DNA from 2 places in the Pseudarthrobacter sp. TE9888 genome. Region 1 is predicted to be linked to the other one. Evidence: riboswitches for the same ligand, from Rfam matches in the RefSeq annotation. Region 1 holds a riboswitch; the other holds the start of a gene.
What was found. Region 1 has a riboswitch for S-adenosylmethionine ahead of ACZ9J7_RS05520 (DUF1737 domain-containing protein). Riboswitches for the same ligand answer to the same signal wherever they lie in the genome.

Region 1 (7,584 bases):
CCGCTCGACCATGGGCCGGTGGGTGCGGTAGTCGTCCTGGAAGGCCGGGTTCTTGGCGCGTTGGCGGTGTTGCCGTTGCAGCGCGTCATGTTCGTGGAGAACGATTTTGCGTCCTCGCGGTGAGGTGGTGCATCGGTGCCGGAGGGGGCAGCCTGTGCAGGCGGCGCCGAACGTGACCCGTCGTTTGGTGGTGATGTTGCGGGTGAGTCCGTGCGGGCAGGTCATGGTGCCGGCTGCTTCGTCGACGGTGAAGTCATCGAGGGTGAATCCGCCTTCGACTGCTGGGCGGAGGGGCCATGGTTTGATCACCGGGGTGTGGCCGGCACGGGTGAGGGCGGCGAGCATGTCCCCCGTGCCGTAGGCCGAGTCGGCCAGGACGTCCAGGCTGGTGCCGGCGATCGTGGAATCCATGCCGATCAGCCGGGCACCGACGGCCCCGTCGCTGTTTTCCGGGCCGGAGGCCTTGGTCAGTTCCGCGGCGGTGATCAGCCCGGTGTCGGGTTCGATCACGATGTGGGCCTTGTATCCGTCCTGCTGCCTGGACTGGGTCTTGTGCGCATGCCGGGTGTCGGGGTCAACGGTGGAGATCATCCGGTCCGGGGCGACCTTCCGGGCGATCCGCCATCGCCCGTCGGTCCCGTCGGAGTCCTCGGCCGGTTCCACGTCCTGCCCGGCGACCAGGGCCAGCAGAGCGTAGGCATCAGCAGCCTTTCCGTCCAGCGTTTCGGGGTCGACCGCGGCCAGCAACGCCAGGGCGTCGGTGACCAGCGCGGAGATCAGCCCGTCTTTGGCGTCCTGGTCATCCCAGGCGATGTCCGGCTTACCGGTGCGGATGTAGTCATAGCCCGTGGCGTGGGCGGTCACGAGTTCTTGTCCGCCCGGGATGTCCCGGCCGAAGCGGCGGACCGCGGCGATCAGCTGCGTGATCGTGTCCTGCCTGGCGACCGCGTCGTTAAGGACCGTTGAATCCACCGCTCTGCGGCGCTTGCCCGTCAAAGCCCCGGTTTCCGCGACGACTTTGGCGATGGCTTCCATGATCCGGTGCGGATCCGACGAGGCGGCCAGCCGCTTTCGCCAGTACGTCAGCGTGCTCGGATGGAACGCGGTATCGGTCAGCCCGTAGCCGCAAGCGGCCTTCCACCTCAGATCAAAAGTCAACGCCTCGGCGGTTTCCCGGTCAGAGAGGCCCTGCAATGCCTGCAGCACCAGCACCGACCCGATGACCGGCGCCGGAACCGACGGCCTGCCCCGCCGCGACGGAAACAAATCCTCCATCATCGAATCCGGAAACAACCGCCCCCGATGTTTGGCCAGAAAAGCGAAAACACTGCCCGGAGCCAACAACTCCCCGGCCAGTGCCTCCACATCCAAATACCCTCGTTGCGCGTCCTCGCGTCCCTGCATATGACAAGTCTTAACCACCAGACCCACCAGTCCAGTCGACGCGCCCCACATCCGCCGATTAGTTCAGCAGTCTCCTAGGCATTCATCCTTCGTCATGAAGTGCGGCGCCCCTTCGAATGCCAGGCGGGCGCGGCAGAATATTCGTATGCGTACATTCGGCGTCGAGGAAGAACTCCTGATTGTTGATCCGGAGTCCGGGGAGCGCCGCTTGCCCTGGCCGACGCCCTCCTCGCCAGCCACCGCGTGGCAGCGGACGATGCTCCCGCGGAGCTGGACGGCAGGCATGCCGGCAACCAGGCGGATTACGACGACGAAATGGGCCTCAGTGCCGAGCTCAAGCTTGAGCAGATCGAGACACAGACCCGGCCGTGCACCGATTACGGAAGCCTGCTGGAGCAGATCCGGGCCGGCCGGGCGCTGGCGGACCAGGCAGCCCAAAAGCACGGGGCCCGGGTTGCGGCACTCGCCACCTCTCCTGTGGCGTCGCCCAGCCACACCACGCCGGACCCGCGCTACGCCAGGATGCTGGAACGCTTTGGCCTCACCGCGCAGGAACAGCTGACCTGCGGTTTCCACGTCCACACCTTCATTGAATCGCCGGAAGAAGGCGTGGCCGTCCTGGACCGCATCCGCGACAAGCTGGCGGTGCTCACGGCGCTGAGTGCGAACTCGCCGTTCTGGAATGGCGTCCCCACCGGCTTCGAAAGCTACCGCACCCAGGCCTGGAACCGCTGGCCCACGGCGGGCCCGGCAGGCATTTACGGAACGTACCCTGCGTACCGCCGGGTGGTGACACGGCTGCTGGACAGCGGCGTCATGCTCGATGAGGGCATGCTGTATTTCGACGCCCGGCTCTCCCGGAACCATCCCACGGTGGAAGTGCGGGTGGCGGACGTATGCCTCCGTGCCGAGGACGCAGCCCTCATCGCCGTGCTGGTCCGCGCCCTGGTGGAATCCGCCGGCCGGGAATGGCGCGACGACGTGGATCCTGCTCCCGCACCCACCGTCCTGCTGCGGATGGCGTCCTGGCAGGCCAGCAGTGCCGGGCTGAGCGGCGAACTCCTGGACTTCGGCAACTTCAGGCCCGCGCCGGCCGCGGATGTGGTCCGTTCCCTGGTGGACTACCTGGCGCCCGTCCTGGCTGAACAGGGCGAGCTGGCCCTGGCCCGGCAGGGGGTGGAGGACATCATTGCCCGCGGGACAGGGGCCGCTGAACAGCGCCGCGCCCGTGATAAGGCCCTGGCCGGGCAGCCGCCCGAGGACATGGGATTCGGTGCCGTGGTGCGGCAGGCCGTCCACCTGACGATGCGCGACGCGCTGGACCTGTCAGACGTGGCGGACACCCCCGAGTTGCTGCGCGTGCGGCAGGCCTAGCGGAGCAAGGATCGAGGCGCCGTTTCCGCTTCGACGCGCAGATTCCATCCCGCTGCGCGCATACGGGGCGCGCCATGGAATCTGCGCGTCATGAACAAAGAGCCTAGATCTGCTTCAGCGCCTGCTCGAGGTCGCGGAGGAGGTCTTCCGGGTCCTCGAGCCCCACCGAGAGCCTGACCACCCCGTCACTCAGGCCGATCGCGGCACGCCCCTCCGGGCCCATGGCGCGGTGGGTCGTGGTGGCCGGGTGCGTGATCAGGGATTTGGCATCACCGAGGTTGTTGGAAATATCGATGATCCGCAGCCCGTCCAGGAGGGCGAATGCCGCTTCCTTGCCCGAGCGCCCGCCGGTCGGGGCCAGTTCGAAGGTCAGGACCGTTCCGCCGGCACTCATCTGCTTCGCGGCCAGCCCGTACTGCGGGTGCGACTTCAGGAGCGGATATTTCACCCAGCCCACCGCCGGTTGTTCCTCCAGCCACTCGGCGAGGCGCAGCGCGGTGGCAGACGAGTGGTTGACGCGCAGGCCCATGGTCTCCAGGCCCTTGGTCAGGACCCAGGCGTTGAAAGCGGAAAGCGCGGGGCCTGTGTGCCGCATCAGCTGCTTCACCGGTCCGTCGATGAATTCCTTGGTGCCCAGGATGGCGCCGCCCATTACCCGGCCCTGCCCGTCGATGTGCTTGGTACCCGAGTAGACGATGACGTCGGCGCCGAGGTCCCCGCAGCGCTGCAGCAGGGGAGTGGCAAAGACGTTGTCCGCCACCACGGTGGCACCGGCCGCATGGGCCAGTTCGCTGACGGCGGCGATGTCCACGATCTCCTGCATGGGGTTCGACGGCGACTCGAAGAACACGGCAGTGGTGGGCTTGGACAGGGCTTCGCGCCACTGGTCCAGGTCCGGGCCGTCCACAAAGACCGTCTCCACACCCCAACGGGGCAGGATCTCGTTCAGGACCACGAAGCACGAACCGAACAGTGACCGGGCGGCCACTACGCGGTCGCCGGCAGCCAGCAGGGCACCCAGCGCGGTGAACACGGCGGACATGCCCGACGCCGTCGCAAAGCAGGCTTCGGTGCCTTCCAGCAGCCTGAGCCGCTCCTGGAAGGTGGCCACGGACGGGTTGCCGTAGCGGGAGTAGACAAAGCGCTCGTCCTCGCCCGTGAAGGCGCGTTCGGCTGCCGCAGCGGATTCGTAGACGAACCCGGAGTTCAGGAAGATGGCCTCGGACGTTTCCTGGAAGTTGGAGCGGTCCAGTCCTCCGCGGACTGCCTGGGTATCGGGGTTCCAACCGGGGGCGTCTGGGTTGAAGGTCACTTAGTTCTTTCCGAGGTTGGTGGGGAGGCCGCGGTTCTTCCAGCCGTTGACGGTGCGTTCGCCGTAGCGGTCCGGCTCGCCTTCGAAGCCCTCCAGCACGCTGTACGCGGTGAAGCCGGCCTGGGTGGCGGCCGTTGCCGCCGCGATGGACCGCTGGCCGGAGCGGCACAGGAAGAGCAGTTCCGCCTGGGGATTCTCCGGCGCCTGCGCCTGGAGGTCCTTGACGAAGTCGGGGTTGGGGATGCCGCCGGGGAAGGTCCACTGGATGAACAGTGGATCGTTGTCAGTGGCCTTGGTGTCCGGGATGCCGATGTGGGCCCATTCGCCCTCGGTGCGGACGTCAACCAGGATGGCGCCCTCCTCCAGCTTGGCCCATGCTTCCTGCGGCGTCAGGTCTCCTGCGTAGCTCATGCGTGGCCCTCGCCGTCGAAGTCGCCCTCAAGGTCGGCGTCGAGCCGGTCCACCGCGGTGGCGACGGCGGCATCGGCTGAGGCGATCGCGGCCGGAAGGACGATTGCCTGCGCCACGATGACGCTGGTGCCGTTGAAGGTTGCCGCCGGGCTGCCGTGCAGGACGTAGCCGTCGGCGAGTGCGGCGGAGATCCGCTCGCAGAATTCACGGGTGTCCGCGCCGGTAATCAGGCGGTAGGACAGTCTTTCGTCAGGGGCGGGTGCGTCGGACACGACGGATCTCCTTCTTTCACGCTTGCAGCTCGAATCGGTCGATATGCCGAGTATTCACCTGAGGCACCCCGCCGCGAAAGGGAGGGTTGCCGACCGGCAAGTCAGGGCTTGGCGCCGGTACTCATTACTCCCCAAAAACGTAACACCTGCCGCGCCCAGCCGCATCGCCGCCGTCGTCATGTTCCGTCATTGAGCTGCCCGCCACGCGGCGCGGGGACTGCCGCGGACCGATAAAGTTCTTACGGGGGGCGCCGCCCCGTATCCAGAGCAATGAGTACCGGGGGGTCCTTGTCAGCATGCGGGCACACGTATCGCACCACCACGCCGCCATCCGGCGTCACCGTCCGCGTTCCGCTGCGGCCTTCCTGGCCGCCGTTTTCATCGCCCTCCTGGCAGTGGTGGCCCCGGCGTCCCCGGCGCAGGCGGCCGGACCGACACCGGACAAGGGCAAACCCTGGCTGGGGGCGGTCCTCGAATGGGGTGAGGACACGGCCACGGGCTTCAGCGACCGGCTGGGCGCAAGCCCGGCGCTCTTCGGCCACGACATCACCATTCCGTACCGCGAATCCGAGCGGAATGACATCGAGGGCTTCCTGCAGCAGACCGCAGCCAAGGGCGCCCACGCCTTGCTCACGGTCAAGCCGTCGGTGCCGCTGGACCAGCTCGGCACCGCGGAGGCGGAAGCGTTCGCAGCGCAGGTGCATGACCTGACCTCGGGATTCAAGGGCCAACTCCTGGTCCGCTTCGCCCCTGACATGAATGCCAGCTGGGTGGCCTGGGGCCAGCAGCCGGCCACGTACCGGCAGGCCTTCCAGGCCGTGGCGGCAGCCTTCAAGAAGGACGACGGCGGCCGGGCCACCATGGTGTGGGCGCCGTACGTGGGGAAGGACTACCCCTTCGACCGGAACCGGAATGCGCCGCAGCCGGGAAGCGACGGGTTTGCCCTTTTGGACACGAACGGGGACGGAACCTGGAACGGAAGCGACAGCGCCTACGCTCCCTACTACCCGGGCGACGACGCCGTCGACTGGGTGGGGCTGGCGTCCTACCATGACGACACTGCCGGAGCGGCGGCCGTCAACTCCCTTCCGCATGCGGGCGAACTTGAAGACATGCTGACGGCCTCCGGCAGCGAAAACTTCTACGGCACCTACGCCGAAGGACGCAATAAGCCCTTCCTGCTCCAGACCTCGGCGTTCTACAGCCCGGCGTCCGGCGGGGCGCCCGAGCGGGACATCAAGACGGGCTGGTGGGACCAGGTAGTGTCAACTGCCACCTCTCCCGCTTTCGCCGGGACGGCCGCCGTGGTGTGGGACGAACGGACCAGCACGCGGGACACCGGCGTTGCAAGCATCAGCTGGCTGCTCACGGGAAGCCCGGACATCGCCAAGGCCGCCCTGGACCGGCTGAAGGCATCGCCCATGGTCACCGGCCCGGTCACGGACGTGACGTCCGTAGGCACGTACGTCCGCGCCAACACACTTACGGGGGTGGCCGCGTGGACTGTCGCTGCCGCCATGGTCATCCTCCTGGTGGCACTGTGGCAGGTCCCGCGCCGGATCACCGCCGCCACGTCCTGGAGCTACCACGATCCTTCCGCCAGGGATTCCCGGGTGGACCTGCTGCGCGGAATGGCCATTGTCTTCGTGGTGGTCAACCACCTGGGCTTAGCCTCGCTGTTCCAGCTGCTCACCCAGGAGGCGGTGGGTTTCGTGTCAGGCGCTGAGTTGTTTGTCCTGTTCTCCGGCCTGGTGGTGGGAATGGTGTACGGGCCCAAGGCCAAGGAGGATTTCGGCCGGGTGGTGGACCTGACGTCCCGCCGGGCCGGGAAGCTCTATGTCACTGCCCTGGCGGTGCTGGTCGGCGTCTTCCTGCTGTCCCTGCTCCCGTTCTTCCACACCGAGGCCCTGACCACGTTCGTGGACCAGGGAACCGGCGGCGCCGGACACAGCGGCGCGGGACGGACCTACGACCTCTACGCGGGCATGTCCTCGCTGTTCCAGTTCCCCGTGCCGCCCCAGGTGCTTCCGGCCATCGTGCTGCTGCAGTTCGGGCCCTGGCAGTTCAACGTCATGGGCCTTTACGTGGTGCTGCTGCTGGTCAGCCCCCTGATCCTCGCCGCCCTCAACCGCGGTAAGGCCATCTGGGTGTTGCTGGCGTCCTTCGCTGTGTATGCGGCCGGGGCGGTGACCAGGTTCCGGCTCCTGCCGTCGCAGTTCGAGGACTCGTTCCCCCTGCTGGTGTGGCAGGTACTTTTCGTCCTAGGCCTGGTTGCCGGCTACCACCGCCGCAGCATCGTCGCGTGGCTCGCGGCGCACACTTGGGTGGTGGCCGCCTGCACCGCGGCGGCATTCGCACTGGCCTTCCTGTCCTGGGGCAACCCGTACCTGGCCAACAACTACGACGTCCGGCTGGCGCTCATGCCGGATGCCACCTACCGGGCCATGTATGACGCGCTGTTCGGCCGGACCTACCTGGCGCCCGGCCGCCTGCTCAACGTCCTGGTCCTGGTGGTAGCGGCCTACGCCTTCCTCAGCGCCTACTGGAAACCCGTACAGCGGGCCCTGGGCTGGTTCCTGATCCCGCTGGGCCGCGCCACGCTCTACGTGTTCATCATGCACGTGGTGCTGATCGCCGTCGTAGCCAACATCCCGGCGCTGCAGCAGCAGAGCATCTTCCTCAACACCGCTGCCTACGCCGTGGTGCTGGGCCTCCTGTGGGTGATGGTCCGGACCAGGTTCCTATTCCGGATCATCCCCACCTAGGCGGAGCAGCCACGTCGGCAGGAGGGGCTGCCCGGGCATGAAAAAT
Region 2 (7,584 bases), 1.8 Mb from region 1:
TATGCACATCATCCAACGAGGCACTGACAGTAATGATGGAATTGGCTCGTGCTGCGGTGTGACTCTGGGTTCTGACTGACGCCCTCTCGAAGGGTTTGTCTTGTGAATGATCTGCCCACCGTGGCACGAGCTGCAGGAAACGCGGCGGCCAGGTGGACATGACCTAATAGGAGCCTGTTCGAATAAGTCCCCATTACTGTCTTGTCTGCCCACCCGGCCGGCGTGCCCCGATTCGTCCCAACCGCACGCAACGGAAAGGCCAGGGCAGTTTCATCATGGCAAAGCACTCTCTGACAGTCATCGCCGGGATCGACACCCACTCCGACACGCACCACGTCGCTGTTATCAGCGACACCGGCGAGCACCTCGCGGACAAGGAATTCCTCGCTGTCGGGTCCGGTTACCGGAAGATCGTCGAATTCATCACCTCGTTCGGCACCGTCCTGGCCATTGGGGTCGAGGGCACCGGCACCTATGGTGCCGAGCTGACCCGGGTCCTGACCGGCGAAGGATTGCAGGTCCTGGAGGTCATGCGGCCTAACCGGCAGTACCGGCGCCTCCACGGCAAATCGGACCCATTGGACGCCTACCAGGCAGCCGAAGCCGCCCTGGCGGGCTCTGGGACATCGCTGCCGAAAGCGCGTAACGGTGCCGTTGAGGCCATGCGTGTAGTGCGTGCCGAGAGATCCACCGCGATGCGGGCCAGGGTAGCTGTCATCACCCAGATCAAAAGCATCCTTGTCTCCGCCCCAGACACCTTGCGCGCCCGCTACCGGGGCATGACCGGCACGGCGATAATCGCCGCGCTGGAAAAATCACGGCCCTGGCGGGGATCTGAACGATCCGTTGAACACCACCGCGATCGTGCTCAAACGCCTCGCCCGCCGCTACCGCGCGCTGGACCAGGAACTGGCACTGATCGACACCGAACTCGATGCGCTCGTCACCGCCCAGGCGCCCATGCTCCGGGACCTGCGCGGGGTCGGAACCGACACCGCCAGCCAGCTACTGGTCACCGTTGGAGACAACCCCGAAAGAATTACCACCGAGGCGAAGTTCGCAGCCCTCGTCGGCGTCGCGCCGATCCCGGCCTCGTCAGGGAAGACTACCCGCCACCGCCTTAGTCGCAGCGGAGACCGGCAGGCCAACAAAGCGATCCACCACATCGCACTCGTTCGCATGAGCTGTGACGCGCGCACTAAAACCTACGTCAGCAAACGCCGGCAGGAAGGCAAAACCAGCAAAGAAATCATCCGCTGCCTCAAACGCTACATCGCCCGCGAGATCTACGATCAACTGCTCCACCCGCACCCCGCGCCCGCAGCCGGGGAACTCCGGGCCCTACGCACAGCCAAGAACATCACCCTCCAGAGAGCCGCCGACACCCTTCACATCTGGCCCTCAACACTGTCCAGATTCGAGCGCGGACTCACCTGCGACGACCACTTCTTCCAACGCTACTCAGACTGGCTCCACACCAATTGACAGCTATAGGAGCATCATTCAAAGTGTGCGCGGTTCACGCTGGCGCCCTGGTAACGGCGCAGGGGGCACCTTTTTAAGTGAATTCGGCCGCCATTGGGTGGTGACGCCGTTGTCACCACCCAATGGCGGCCGAAGTTTGCCCGGGCACACGCCGGGGACCTCCCCGAAATGGTCCGGGGAGGAACGGGGGAGGGTCAGATGGTGACAGCTCCGTTGGCGGTCTCAAACGTGACCGAGAGGATGCCTGGGGTACCGTGCGGGGCCACCCACTCCACCGCAACGTCCTCAAGCGGCTTCTCCACGGGCTCGCCCAGCCACTCGGTAACGCGCGAGGCGGAACCGGCGATGGTCAGGCAGCTCATTTTGAGGTTGCTCTCGTACGCGTGGGACGGGTGGAGAGAGGGATCGCCCTCCCACTTGAGCATGTACGGCACCTGGGGATCGGCGATGAGGCCCAGGATGCCAATCTGCTTCCAGACCAGCTCGCGGCCGTCCGGGAACTTGCGGTTGCCGTTCACGGCGGCGCGGCCCAGGCGTTCCTCGAAGGGGGCGAGGTCGTCCACTTCGACGCACCAGCCCATCCAGCCGCCACCGGCAGCGGAGCGGGCACGTACGGCCTGGCCGAACGGTGCCTTGTCCGACGCCGGGTGGTCCAGGACCTCGACGACTTCGAGGTACTTGTGGCCGGCCAGGGGGATGATCATATTCCGGGTTCCGAAGCGGGGGTGGACGCCACCCTTCACTGCCTCAACGCCGAGGGCAGTTGCAATACGTTCGGTAGTGGCCGCGAGGCCATCGTGTTCACAGGCGTAAGAGACGTGATCCATGCGCATGCGAACATCTTGGCACTTTGTGATCGGGCTCTCAGCTAAGGATACCCTTACTGGCATTTCGCGTGGTCTTGCCCCTGTGCAAATGCCCCGGGGCAAGACCATGTTCGTCACAATGCTGTCCACGGCAACCGTCAGGTTCCTAGACTGGGCCCAGGTCATGAGTGCCAGCGCCAAGCCCCGGCTCGCTGGCCGGCAACCCTCCATCCGCGGTGGGGTGCCCCGGGTGAAGACCTGGCTCTCCGGCAACAGCCGGGAGCAAGCGCGGCCCGCACTGCTGGTGAGCATGCCGGGCCCATGTCAAAGGAGATTTGGATGTCCAACGGTTGGTCTTTTGAAACCCGCCAGATCCATGCTGGCCAGGAGGCGGACAGCGCAACAGGGGCCCGCGCCCTGCCTATCTACCAGACCACGTCATTTGTGTTCCCGAGCGCCGAAAGCGCGGCCAACCGCTTCGCCCTGGCCGAACTTGCACCCATCTATACGCGCATCGGCAATCCCACCCAGGATGCCGTCGAGCAACGGATCGCCAGCCTTGAAGGCGGCCTGGCGGCATTGCTGCTGAGTTCGGGGCAGGCTGCGGAGACCTTTGCAGTGCTGAACATCGCTGAGGCAGGCGACCATATCGTGGCCAGCCCCAGCCTTTACGGCGGAACCTACAACCTGTTCGCCCACACCTTGAAGAAGTTCGGCATCTCGGTGACCTTCGTGGCTGATCCTGACAACCTGGACCAGTGGCGCGACGCCGTGCAGCCCAACACCAAGCTTTTCTTCGGTGAAGTGGTGTCCAACCCGCGCCAGGACGTCCTGGATATTGAAGGCATCTCCGAAGTGGCCCACCAGGCCGGCGTGCCCCTCATCGTGGACAACACCCTTTCCACCCCATACCTGATCCGCCCCTTGGAATGGGGCGCGGACATCGTGCTCCACTCGGCCACCAAGTACCTGGGCGGCCACGGCTCGGCCATCGCCGGCGTCATCGTCGATTCCGGCAGGTTCGATTTCGGCAAGGACCCGGAACGGTTCCCCGGCTTCAACACCCCGGACCCCACCTATAACGGCCTGGTCTATGCACGCGACCTTGGCGAAGGCGGCGCGCTCGGCGCCAACCTCTCCTACATCCTCAAGGCCCGGGTGCAGTTGCTGCGCGACCTCGGCTCGGCTGTCTCGCCCTTCAATGCGTTCCTGATTTCCCAGGGCCTGGAGACGTTGAGCCTGCGGGTGGAGCGCCACGTTGCGAACGCCACGGAAGTGGCGCGCTGGCTCGAGGCAAGGGACGACGTCGAATCCGTCGCCTACGCGGGGCTGCCGTCCAGCCCGTGGTACGAGCGAGGCCGCAAGTACGGGCCCAAGGGAACGGGCGCCGTCGTCGCCTTCAACCTGGCCGGCGGCGCGGAAGCCGGCAAGCGCTTTGTCGACGCCCTGGAGCTGCACTCGCACGTGGCCAACATCGGCGACGTGCGCTCCCTGGTCATCCATCCGGCGTCGACCACGCACAGCCAGCTCTCACCGGAGCAGCAGGTTGTGGCCGGGGTGCACCCCGGCCTGGTCCGGCTTTCCGTTGGGTTGGAGCACATCGACGACATCCTGGCTGACCTGGAAGCAGGCTTCCGGGCCGCCAAGGGCACCGAAGGGGCTTAAGGAACGACGCCGGCCCCCATGAGAGAGATGCCGGCCCGCCAGTAAGGAGGCCGGCAGGGGGCGCAGCAAGCCGGGAAGTCACAACCAGTCATACTCTTGGCCAGGAGCGGGGGGTGTTTCGTACACTCGAACCAGGTCATGAGTGCCAGTGACAGCCCCGGCTTGCTGGCCGGCAACCCTCCATCCGCGGTGGGGTGCCCCGGGTGAGGACCTGGCCTGCCGGTCAGACGACGGCAGGCAAGCGCGTAGAAGAGGTCTTGCCATGACGGTTACCGTCGCCCGAACCACCATCCCTGAACATGGAATCGTCCGTTACGCCTCCATTGGGGGTCTGGAACTCGAAGCCGGGGGATACCTCCCGGATGTGACCCTGGCCTACGAAACCTGGGGGACGCTCAACGCGGACGCCAGCAATGCCATCCTGATCGAGCACGCTCTGACCGGCAGTACCCATGTGACCCGCGGCGACACCGACGAAGAGGGCTGGTGGGAGCAGCTGGCCGGCCCCGGAGCTCCCGTGGACACGGACCGCTTCTTCGTGGTGTCCATCAACATCGTGGGCGGCTGCTACGGATCCACCGGCCCGTCCTCGCCCGCGCCGGACGGTAAACCCTGGGGCTCCCGGTTTCCCCTGGTCACGCTGCGCGACAGCACCGTTGCCGAAGCCCGGCTCGCGGACCAGCTGGGCATCAAGGACTGGTTCGCAGTCCTCGGCGGATCCATGGGCGGCGCACGGGCCCTGGAATGGGCCGTGACGTACCCGGAACGGGTGCAGCGCTGCGCCGTGATCTCCGTGGGAGCCGCCAGTACTGCCGAGCAGATTGCCTTCGCGCAGGCGCAGACCCTGGCCATCCGGCAGGATCCCCACTTCAACGGCGGAGACTACTACGGCGGTCCGTGTCCGGAGGAGGGGCTGGCCCTCGCCCGCCGGATCGCCCACATCACCTACCGGTCCGCCGCGGAGCTGGAAGGCCGCTTCGGCCGGGAGCCCCAGGCGCCGGAGTCGCCCCTGCAGGGGGAAGTGTTGGCCTCCCGGGGCCGCTACCAGGTGGAAAGCTACCTGGACCACCAGGGCAACAAGCTGGTGAAGCGCTTCGATGCCAACAGCTATATCGCCCTGACCGAGGCGCTGATGAGCCACGATGTCTGCCGGGGACGGGGAACCCTGGCCGAAACCCTGGCCGCCTCCACGGCGCGGTTCTTCGTGGCCGCCGTCGACTCCGACCGGCTCTATTTCCCGGCGCAGTCCCACGAACTGGCCCGGGCCCTGCCCGGGGACGTGGATGTCCATGTCATCCAGGCGCCGATTGGGCACGACGGATTCCTGACCGAAATCGGGCAGCTGGGCGGCCAGCTCCGGAGCAGCTTCCTGGTCTAAACCCCCGGCGAACAGCCGGCAATGTGCATTCCTGCAGATGCCTTCTGCACTCATCGGCGTTGAGGTTGCCCCGCGGGCAGACCATACTCATCGAATCCGGCTTTCGTGGTGTGCATCACATCCGTCTGCCATTGACTGGTCCCCGTGGTGTCGACGACGACGCCGAAGGAGTTCGCATGAGTACGGAAAGCTCCGCCGCAAGGCGTACAGAGGAAACCGACGTCAAGGCCTCAGGCCTGAAGAAAGTGGTGACGGCGTCCATGGCCGGCACGGTCGTGGAGTGGTACGAGTTCTTCCTCTACGCATCGGCCGCCACGCTGGTGTTCGGGAAGGCCTTCTTTCCCAACGCCGGCACCGAACTGGACGGCATCATCGCCGCCTTCCTTACCTATGCCGTCGGTTTCGTTGCCCGTCCCATCGGCGGCATCGTCTTTGGCCACTTCGGAGATAAGTTCGGCCGGAAGCAGCTCCTGCAGCTGAGCATCATCCTGGTGGGGGTCTCGACCTTCCTCATGGGCTGCCTGCCCACTTTCGGGCAGATCGGCTACTGGGCGCCCACGCTGCTGGTCTTCCTCCGGTTCGCCCAGGGCTTTGCCGTGGGCGGGGAGTGGGGCGGCGCGGTACTCCTCGTCGCCGAGCACAGCCCCAGCAAGTCCCGCGGCTTCTGGGCCAGCTGGCCGCAGTCGGCGGTGCCGCTGGGCAACCTGCTCGCCACGGCCGTGCTGTTCGTCCTCTCCTCCACACTGACGCAGGACGCGTTCCTGGGCTGGGGCTGGCGCGTGGCGTTCTGGCTGTCCGCCGTCATCGTCATCATCGGTTACTACATCCGCACCAAGGTCAACGACGCCCCCATCTTCCTGGAGGCCCGCAAGGAAGTGGACGCCGGCCACAAGGGCTACGGCGTAGCCGAGGTGTTCCGGCGGTACCCCCGCGGCGTCTTCACCGCCATGGGCCTGCGCTTCGCGGAGAACATCCTCTACTACCTGGTGGTCACGTTCTCCATCACGTACCTGAAGACCGTGGTGCAGGCCGACACCACGCGGATCCTCCTCCTGCTGCTTGTTGCCCACGCCGTCCACTTCTCGGTGGTCCCCGTGGTCGGTAAGCTGTCGGACCGGTTCGGCCGCAAGCCCGTGTACATGGCCGGCGCCGTCATGGGTGCCACCTGGGGCTTCTTCGCCTTCCCCATGATGGACACCAAGAACGACTTCGTCATCCTGGCGGCCATCATGATCGGGCTGGTTTTCCACGCTTTCATGTATGCCGGGCAGCCGGCCATCATGGCGGAAATGTTCCCGACCCGGATGCGGTATTCCGGCGTCTCGCTCGGCTACCAGGTGACGTCCATCGTGGCGGGTTCCCTGGCACCGATCATCGCTGCCTCGCTCCTGGGCACCTACAAGTCCTCTGTACCGGTAGCGGTGTACCTGCTCATCGCGTGTGCCATTACCGCCGTCGCGGTCTTCTTCCTGAAGGAAACCCGGGGCATCTCGCTGCACGATGTTGACGCCGCCGACGCCAAGGGCACGGCAGACCTGCTCGCGGCCAGCAGGAAGTAGGCCCATGAAAGCCGCCGTCCTCTACTCCACCGTTCCCGCCCCGGCCGCAGCCGGGGGAAAGCAAAGCTACGCCGAGTCCCGGCCGCTGCTGGTGCAGGAGCTGGAACAGCCGGAGCCGCGAGCCGGTGAGCTCGGAGTTTCCATCACCTACTCGAGCCTGTGCCATTCGGACCTTTCCGTGGTGGACGGTTCCCGGGTCCGGCCGCTACCCATGGCCCTGGGACACGAGGCCGTGGGGCGGGTGGTGTCCGTGGGGGACGGCGTGGCCGACGTGTCCGTGGGCGACCATGTGGTTCTGGTGTTCGTGCCCAGCTGCGGCCAGTGCCGCTCCTGCCTGGCCGGCCGGCCGGCGCTTTGCCACCGGGCAGCTGAGGTGAACGGATCCGGTGACCTGCTCCATGGTCCGGCACTGTTGCGGACGCCGGCGGGGGAGCGGATCAACCACCACCTGGGCGTTTCCGCCTTCGCTGATTACGCGGTGGTTGCGCGGGAATCAGTGGTGGTGATTGACGACGACGTCCCGGACACCGTCGCGGCGATGTTTGGTTGCGCCGTGCTCACCGGAATGGGAGCAGTGTTCAACACCGCCGCAGTTGGCACCGGCCAGTCCGTGGCAGTGTTCGGCCTGGGCGCCGTGGGCCTGTCGGCCGTGATGGCGGCCCGCCTGGCAGGGGCCGCCAGCGTCATCGCC

Region 2: it holds a riboswitch for S-adenosylmethionine, as region 1 does, so the genes downstream of both, metX (homoserine O-acetyltransferase MetX) here and ACZ9J7_RS05520 (DUF1737 domain-containing protein) in region 1, are expected to answer to the same signal.

Annotation. Positions count from the first base shown of each region.
Region 1 is NZ_JBWBRD010000002.1:1,047,463-1,055,046, reverse strand. Features, by position in the region: gene ACZ9J7_RS05540 (IS1182 family transposase) at 1-1,404, opposite strand, end outside; partial or broken gene ACZ9J7_RS05535 (glutamate--cysteine ligase 2) at 1,550-2,778, shown strand; gene ACZ9J7_RS05530 (O-succinylhomoserine sulfhydrylase) at 2,882-4,090, opposite strand; gene ACZ9J7_RS05525 (rhodanese-like domain-containing protein) at 4,091-4,501, opposite strand; gene ACZ9J7_RS05520 (DUF1737 domain-containing protein) at 4,498-4,773, opposite strand; SAM riboswitch class IV at 4,787-4,902, opposite strand; gene opgC (OpgC domain-containing protein) at 5,070-7,538, shown strand.
Region 2 is NZ_JBWBRD010000002.1:2,886,484-2,894,067, forward strand. Features, by position in the region: gene ACZ9J7_RS13870 (HNH endonuclease signature motif containing protein) at 1-1, opposite strand, end outside; partial or broken gene ACZ9J7_RS13875 (IS110 family transposase) at 276-683, shown strand; gene ACZ9J7_RS13880 (transposase) at 865-1,485, shown strand; gene ACZ9J7_RS13885 (VOC family protein) at 1,680-2,318, opposite strand; SAM riboswitch class IV at 2,472-2,586, shown strand; gene ACZ9J7_RS13890 (bifunctional o-acetylhomoserine/o-acetylserine sulfhydrylase) at 2,631-3,956, shown strand; SAM riboswitch class IV at 4,091-4,206, shown strand; gene metX (homoserine O-acetyltransferase MetX) at 4,219-5,334, shown strand; gene ACZ9J7_RS13900 (MFS transporter) at 5,511-6,893, shown strand; gene ACZ9J7_RS13905 (zinc-binding dehydrogenase) at 6,898-7,584, shown strand, end outside.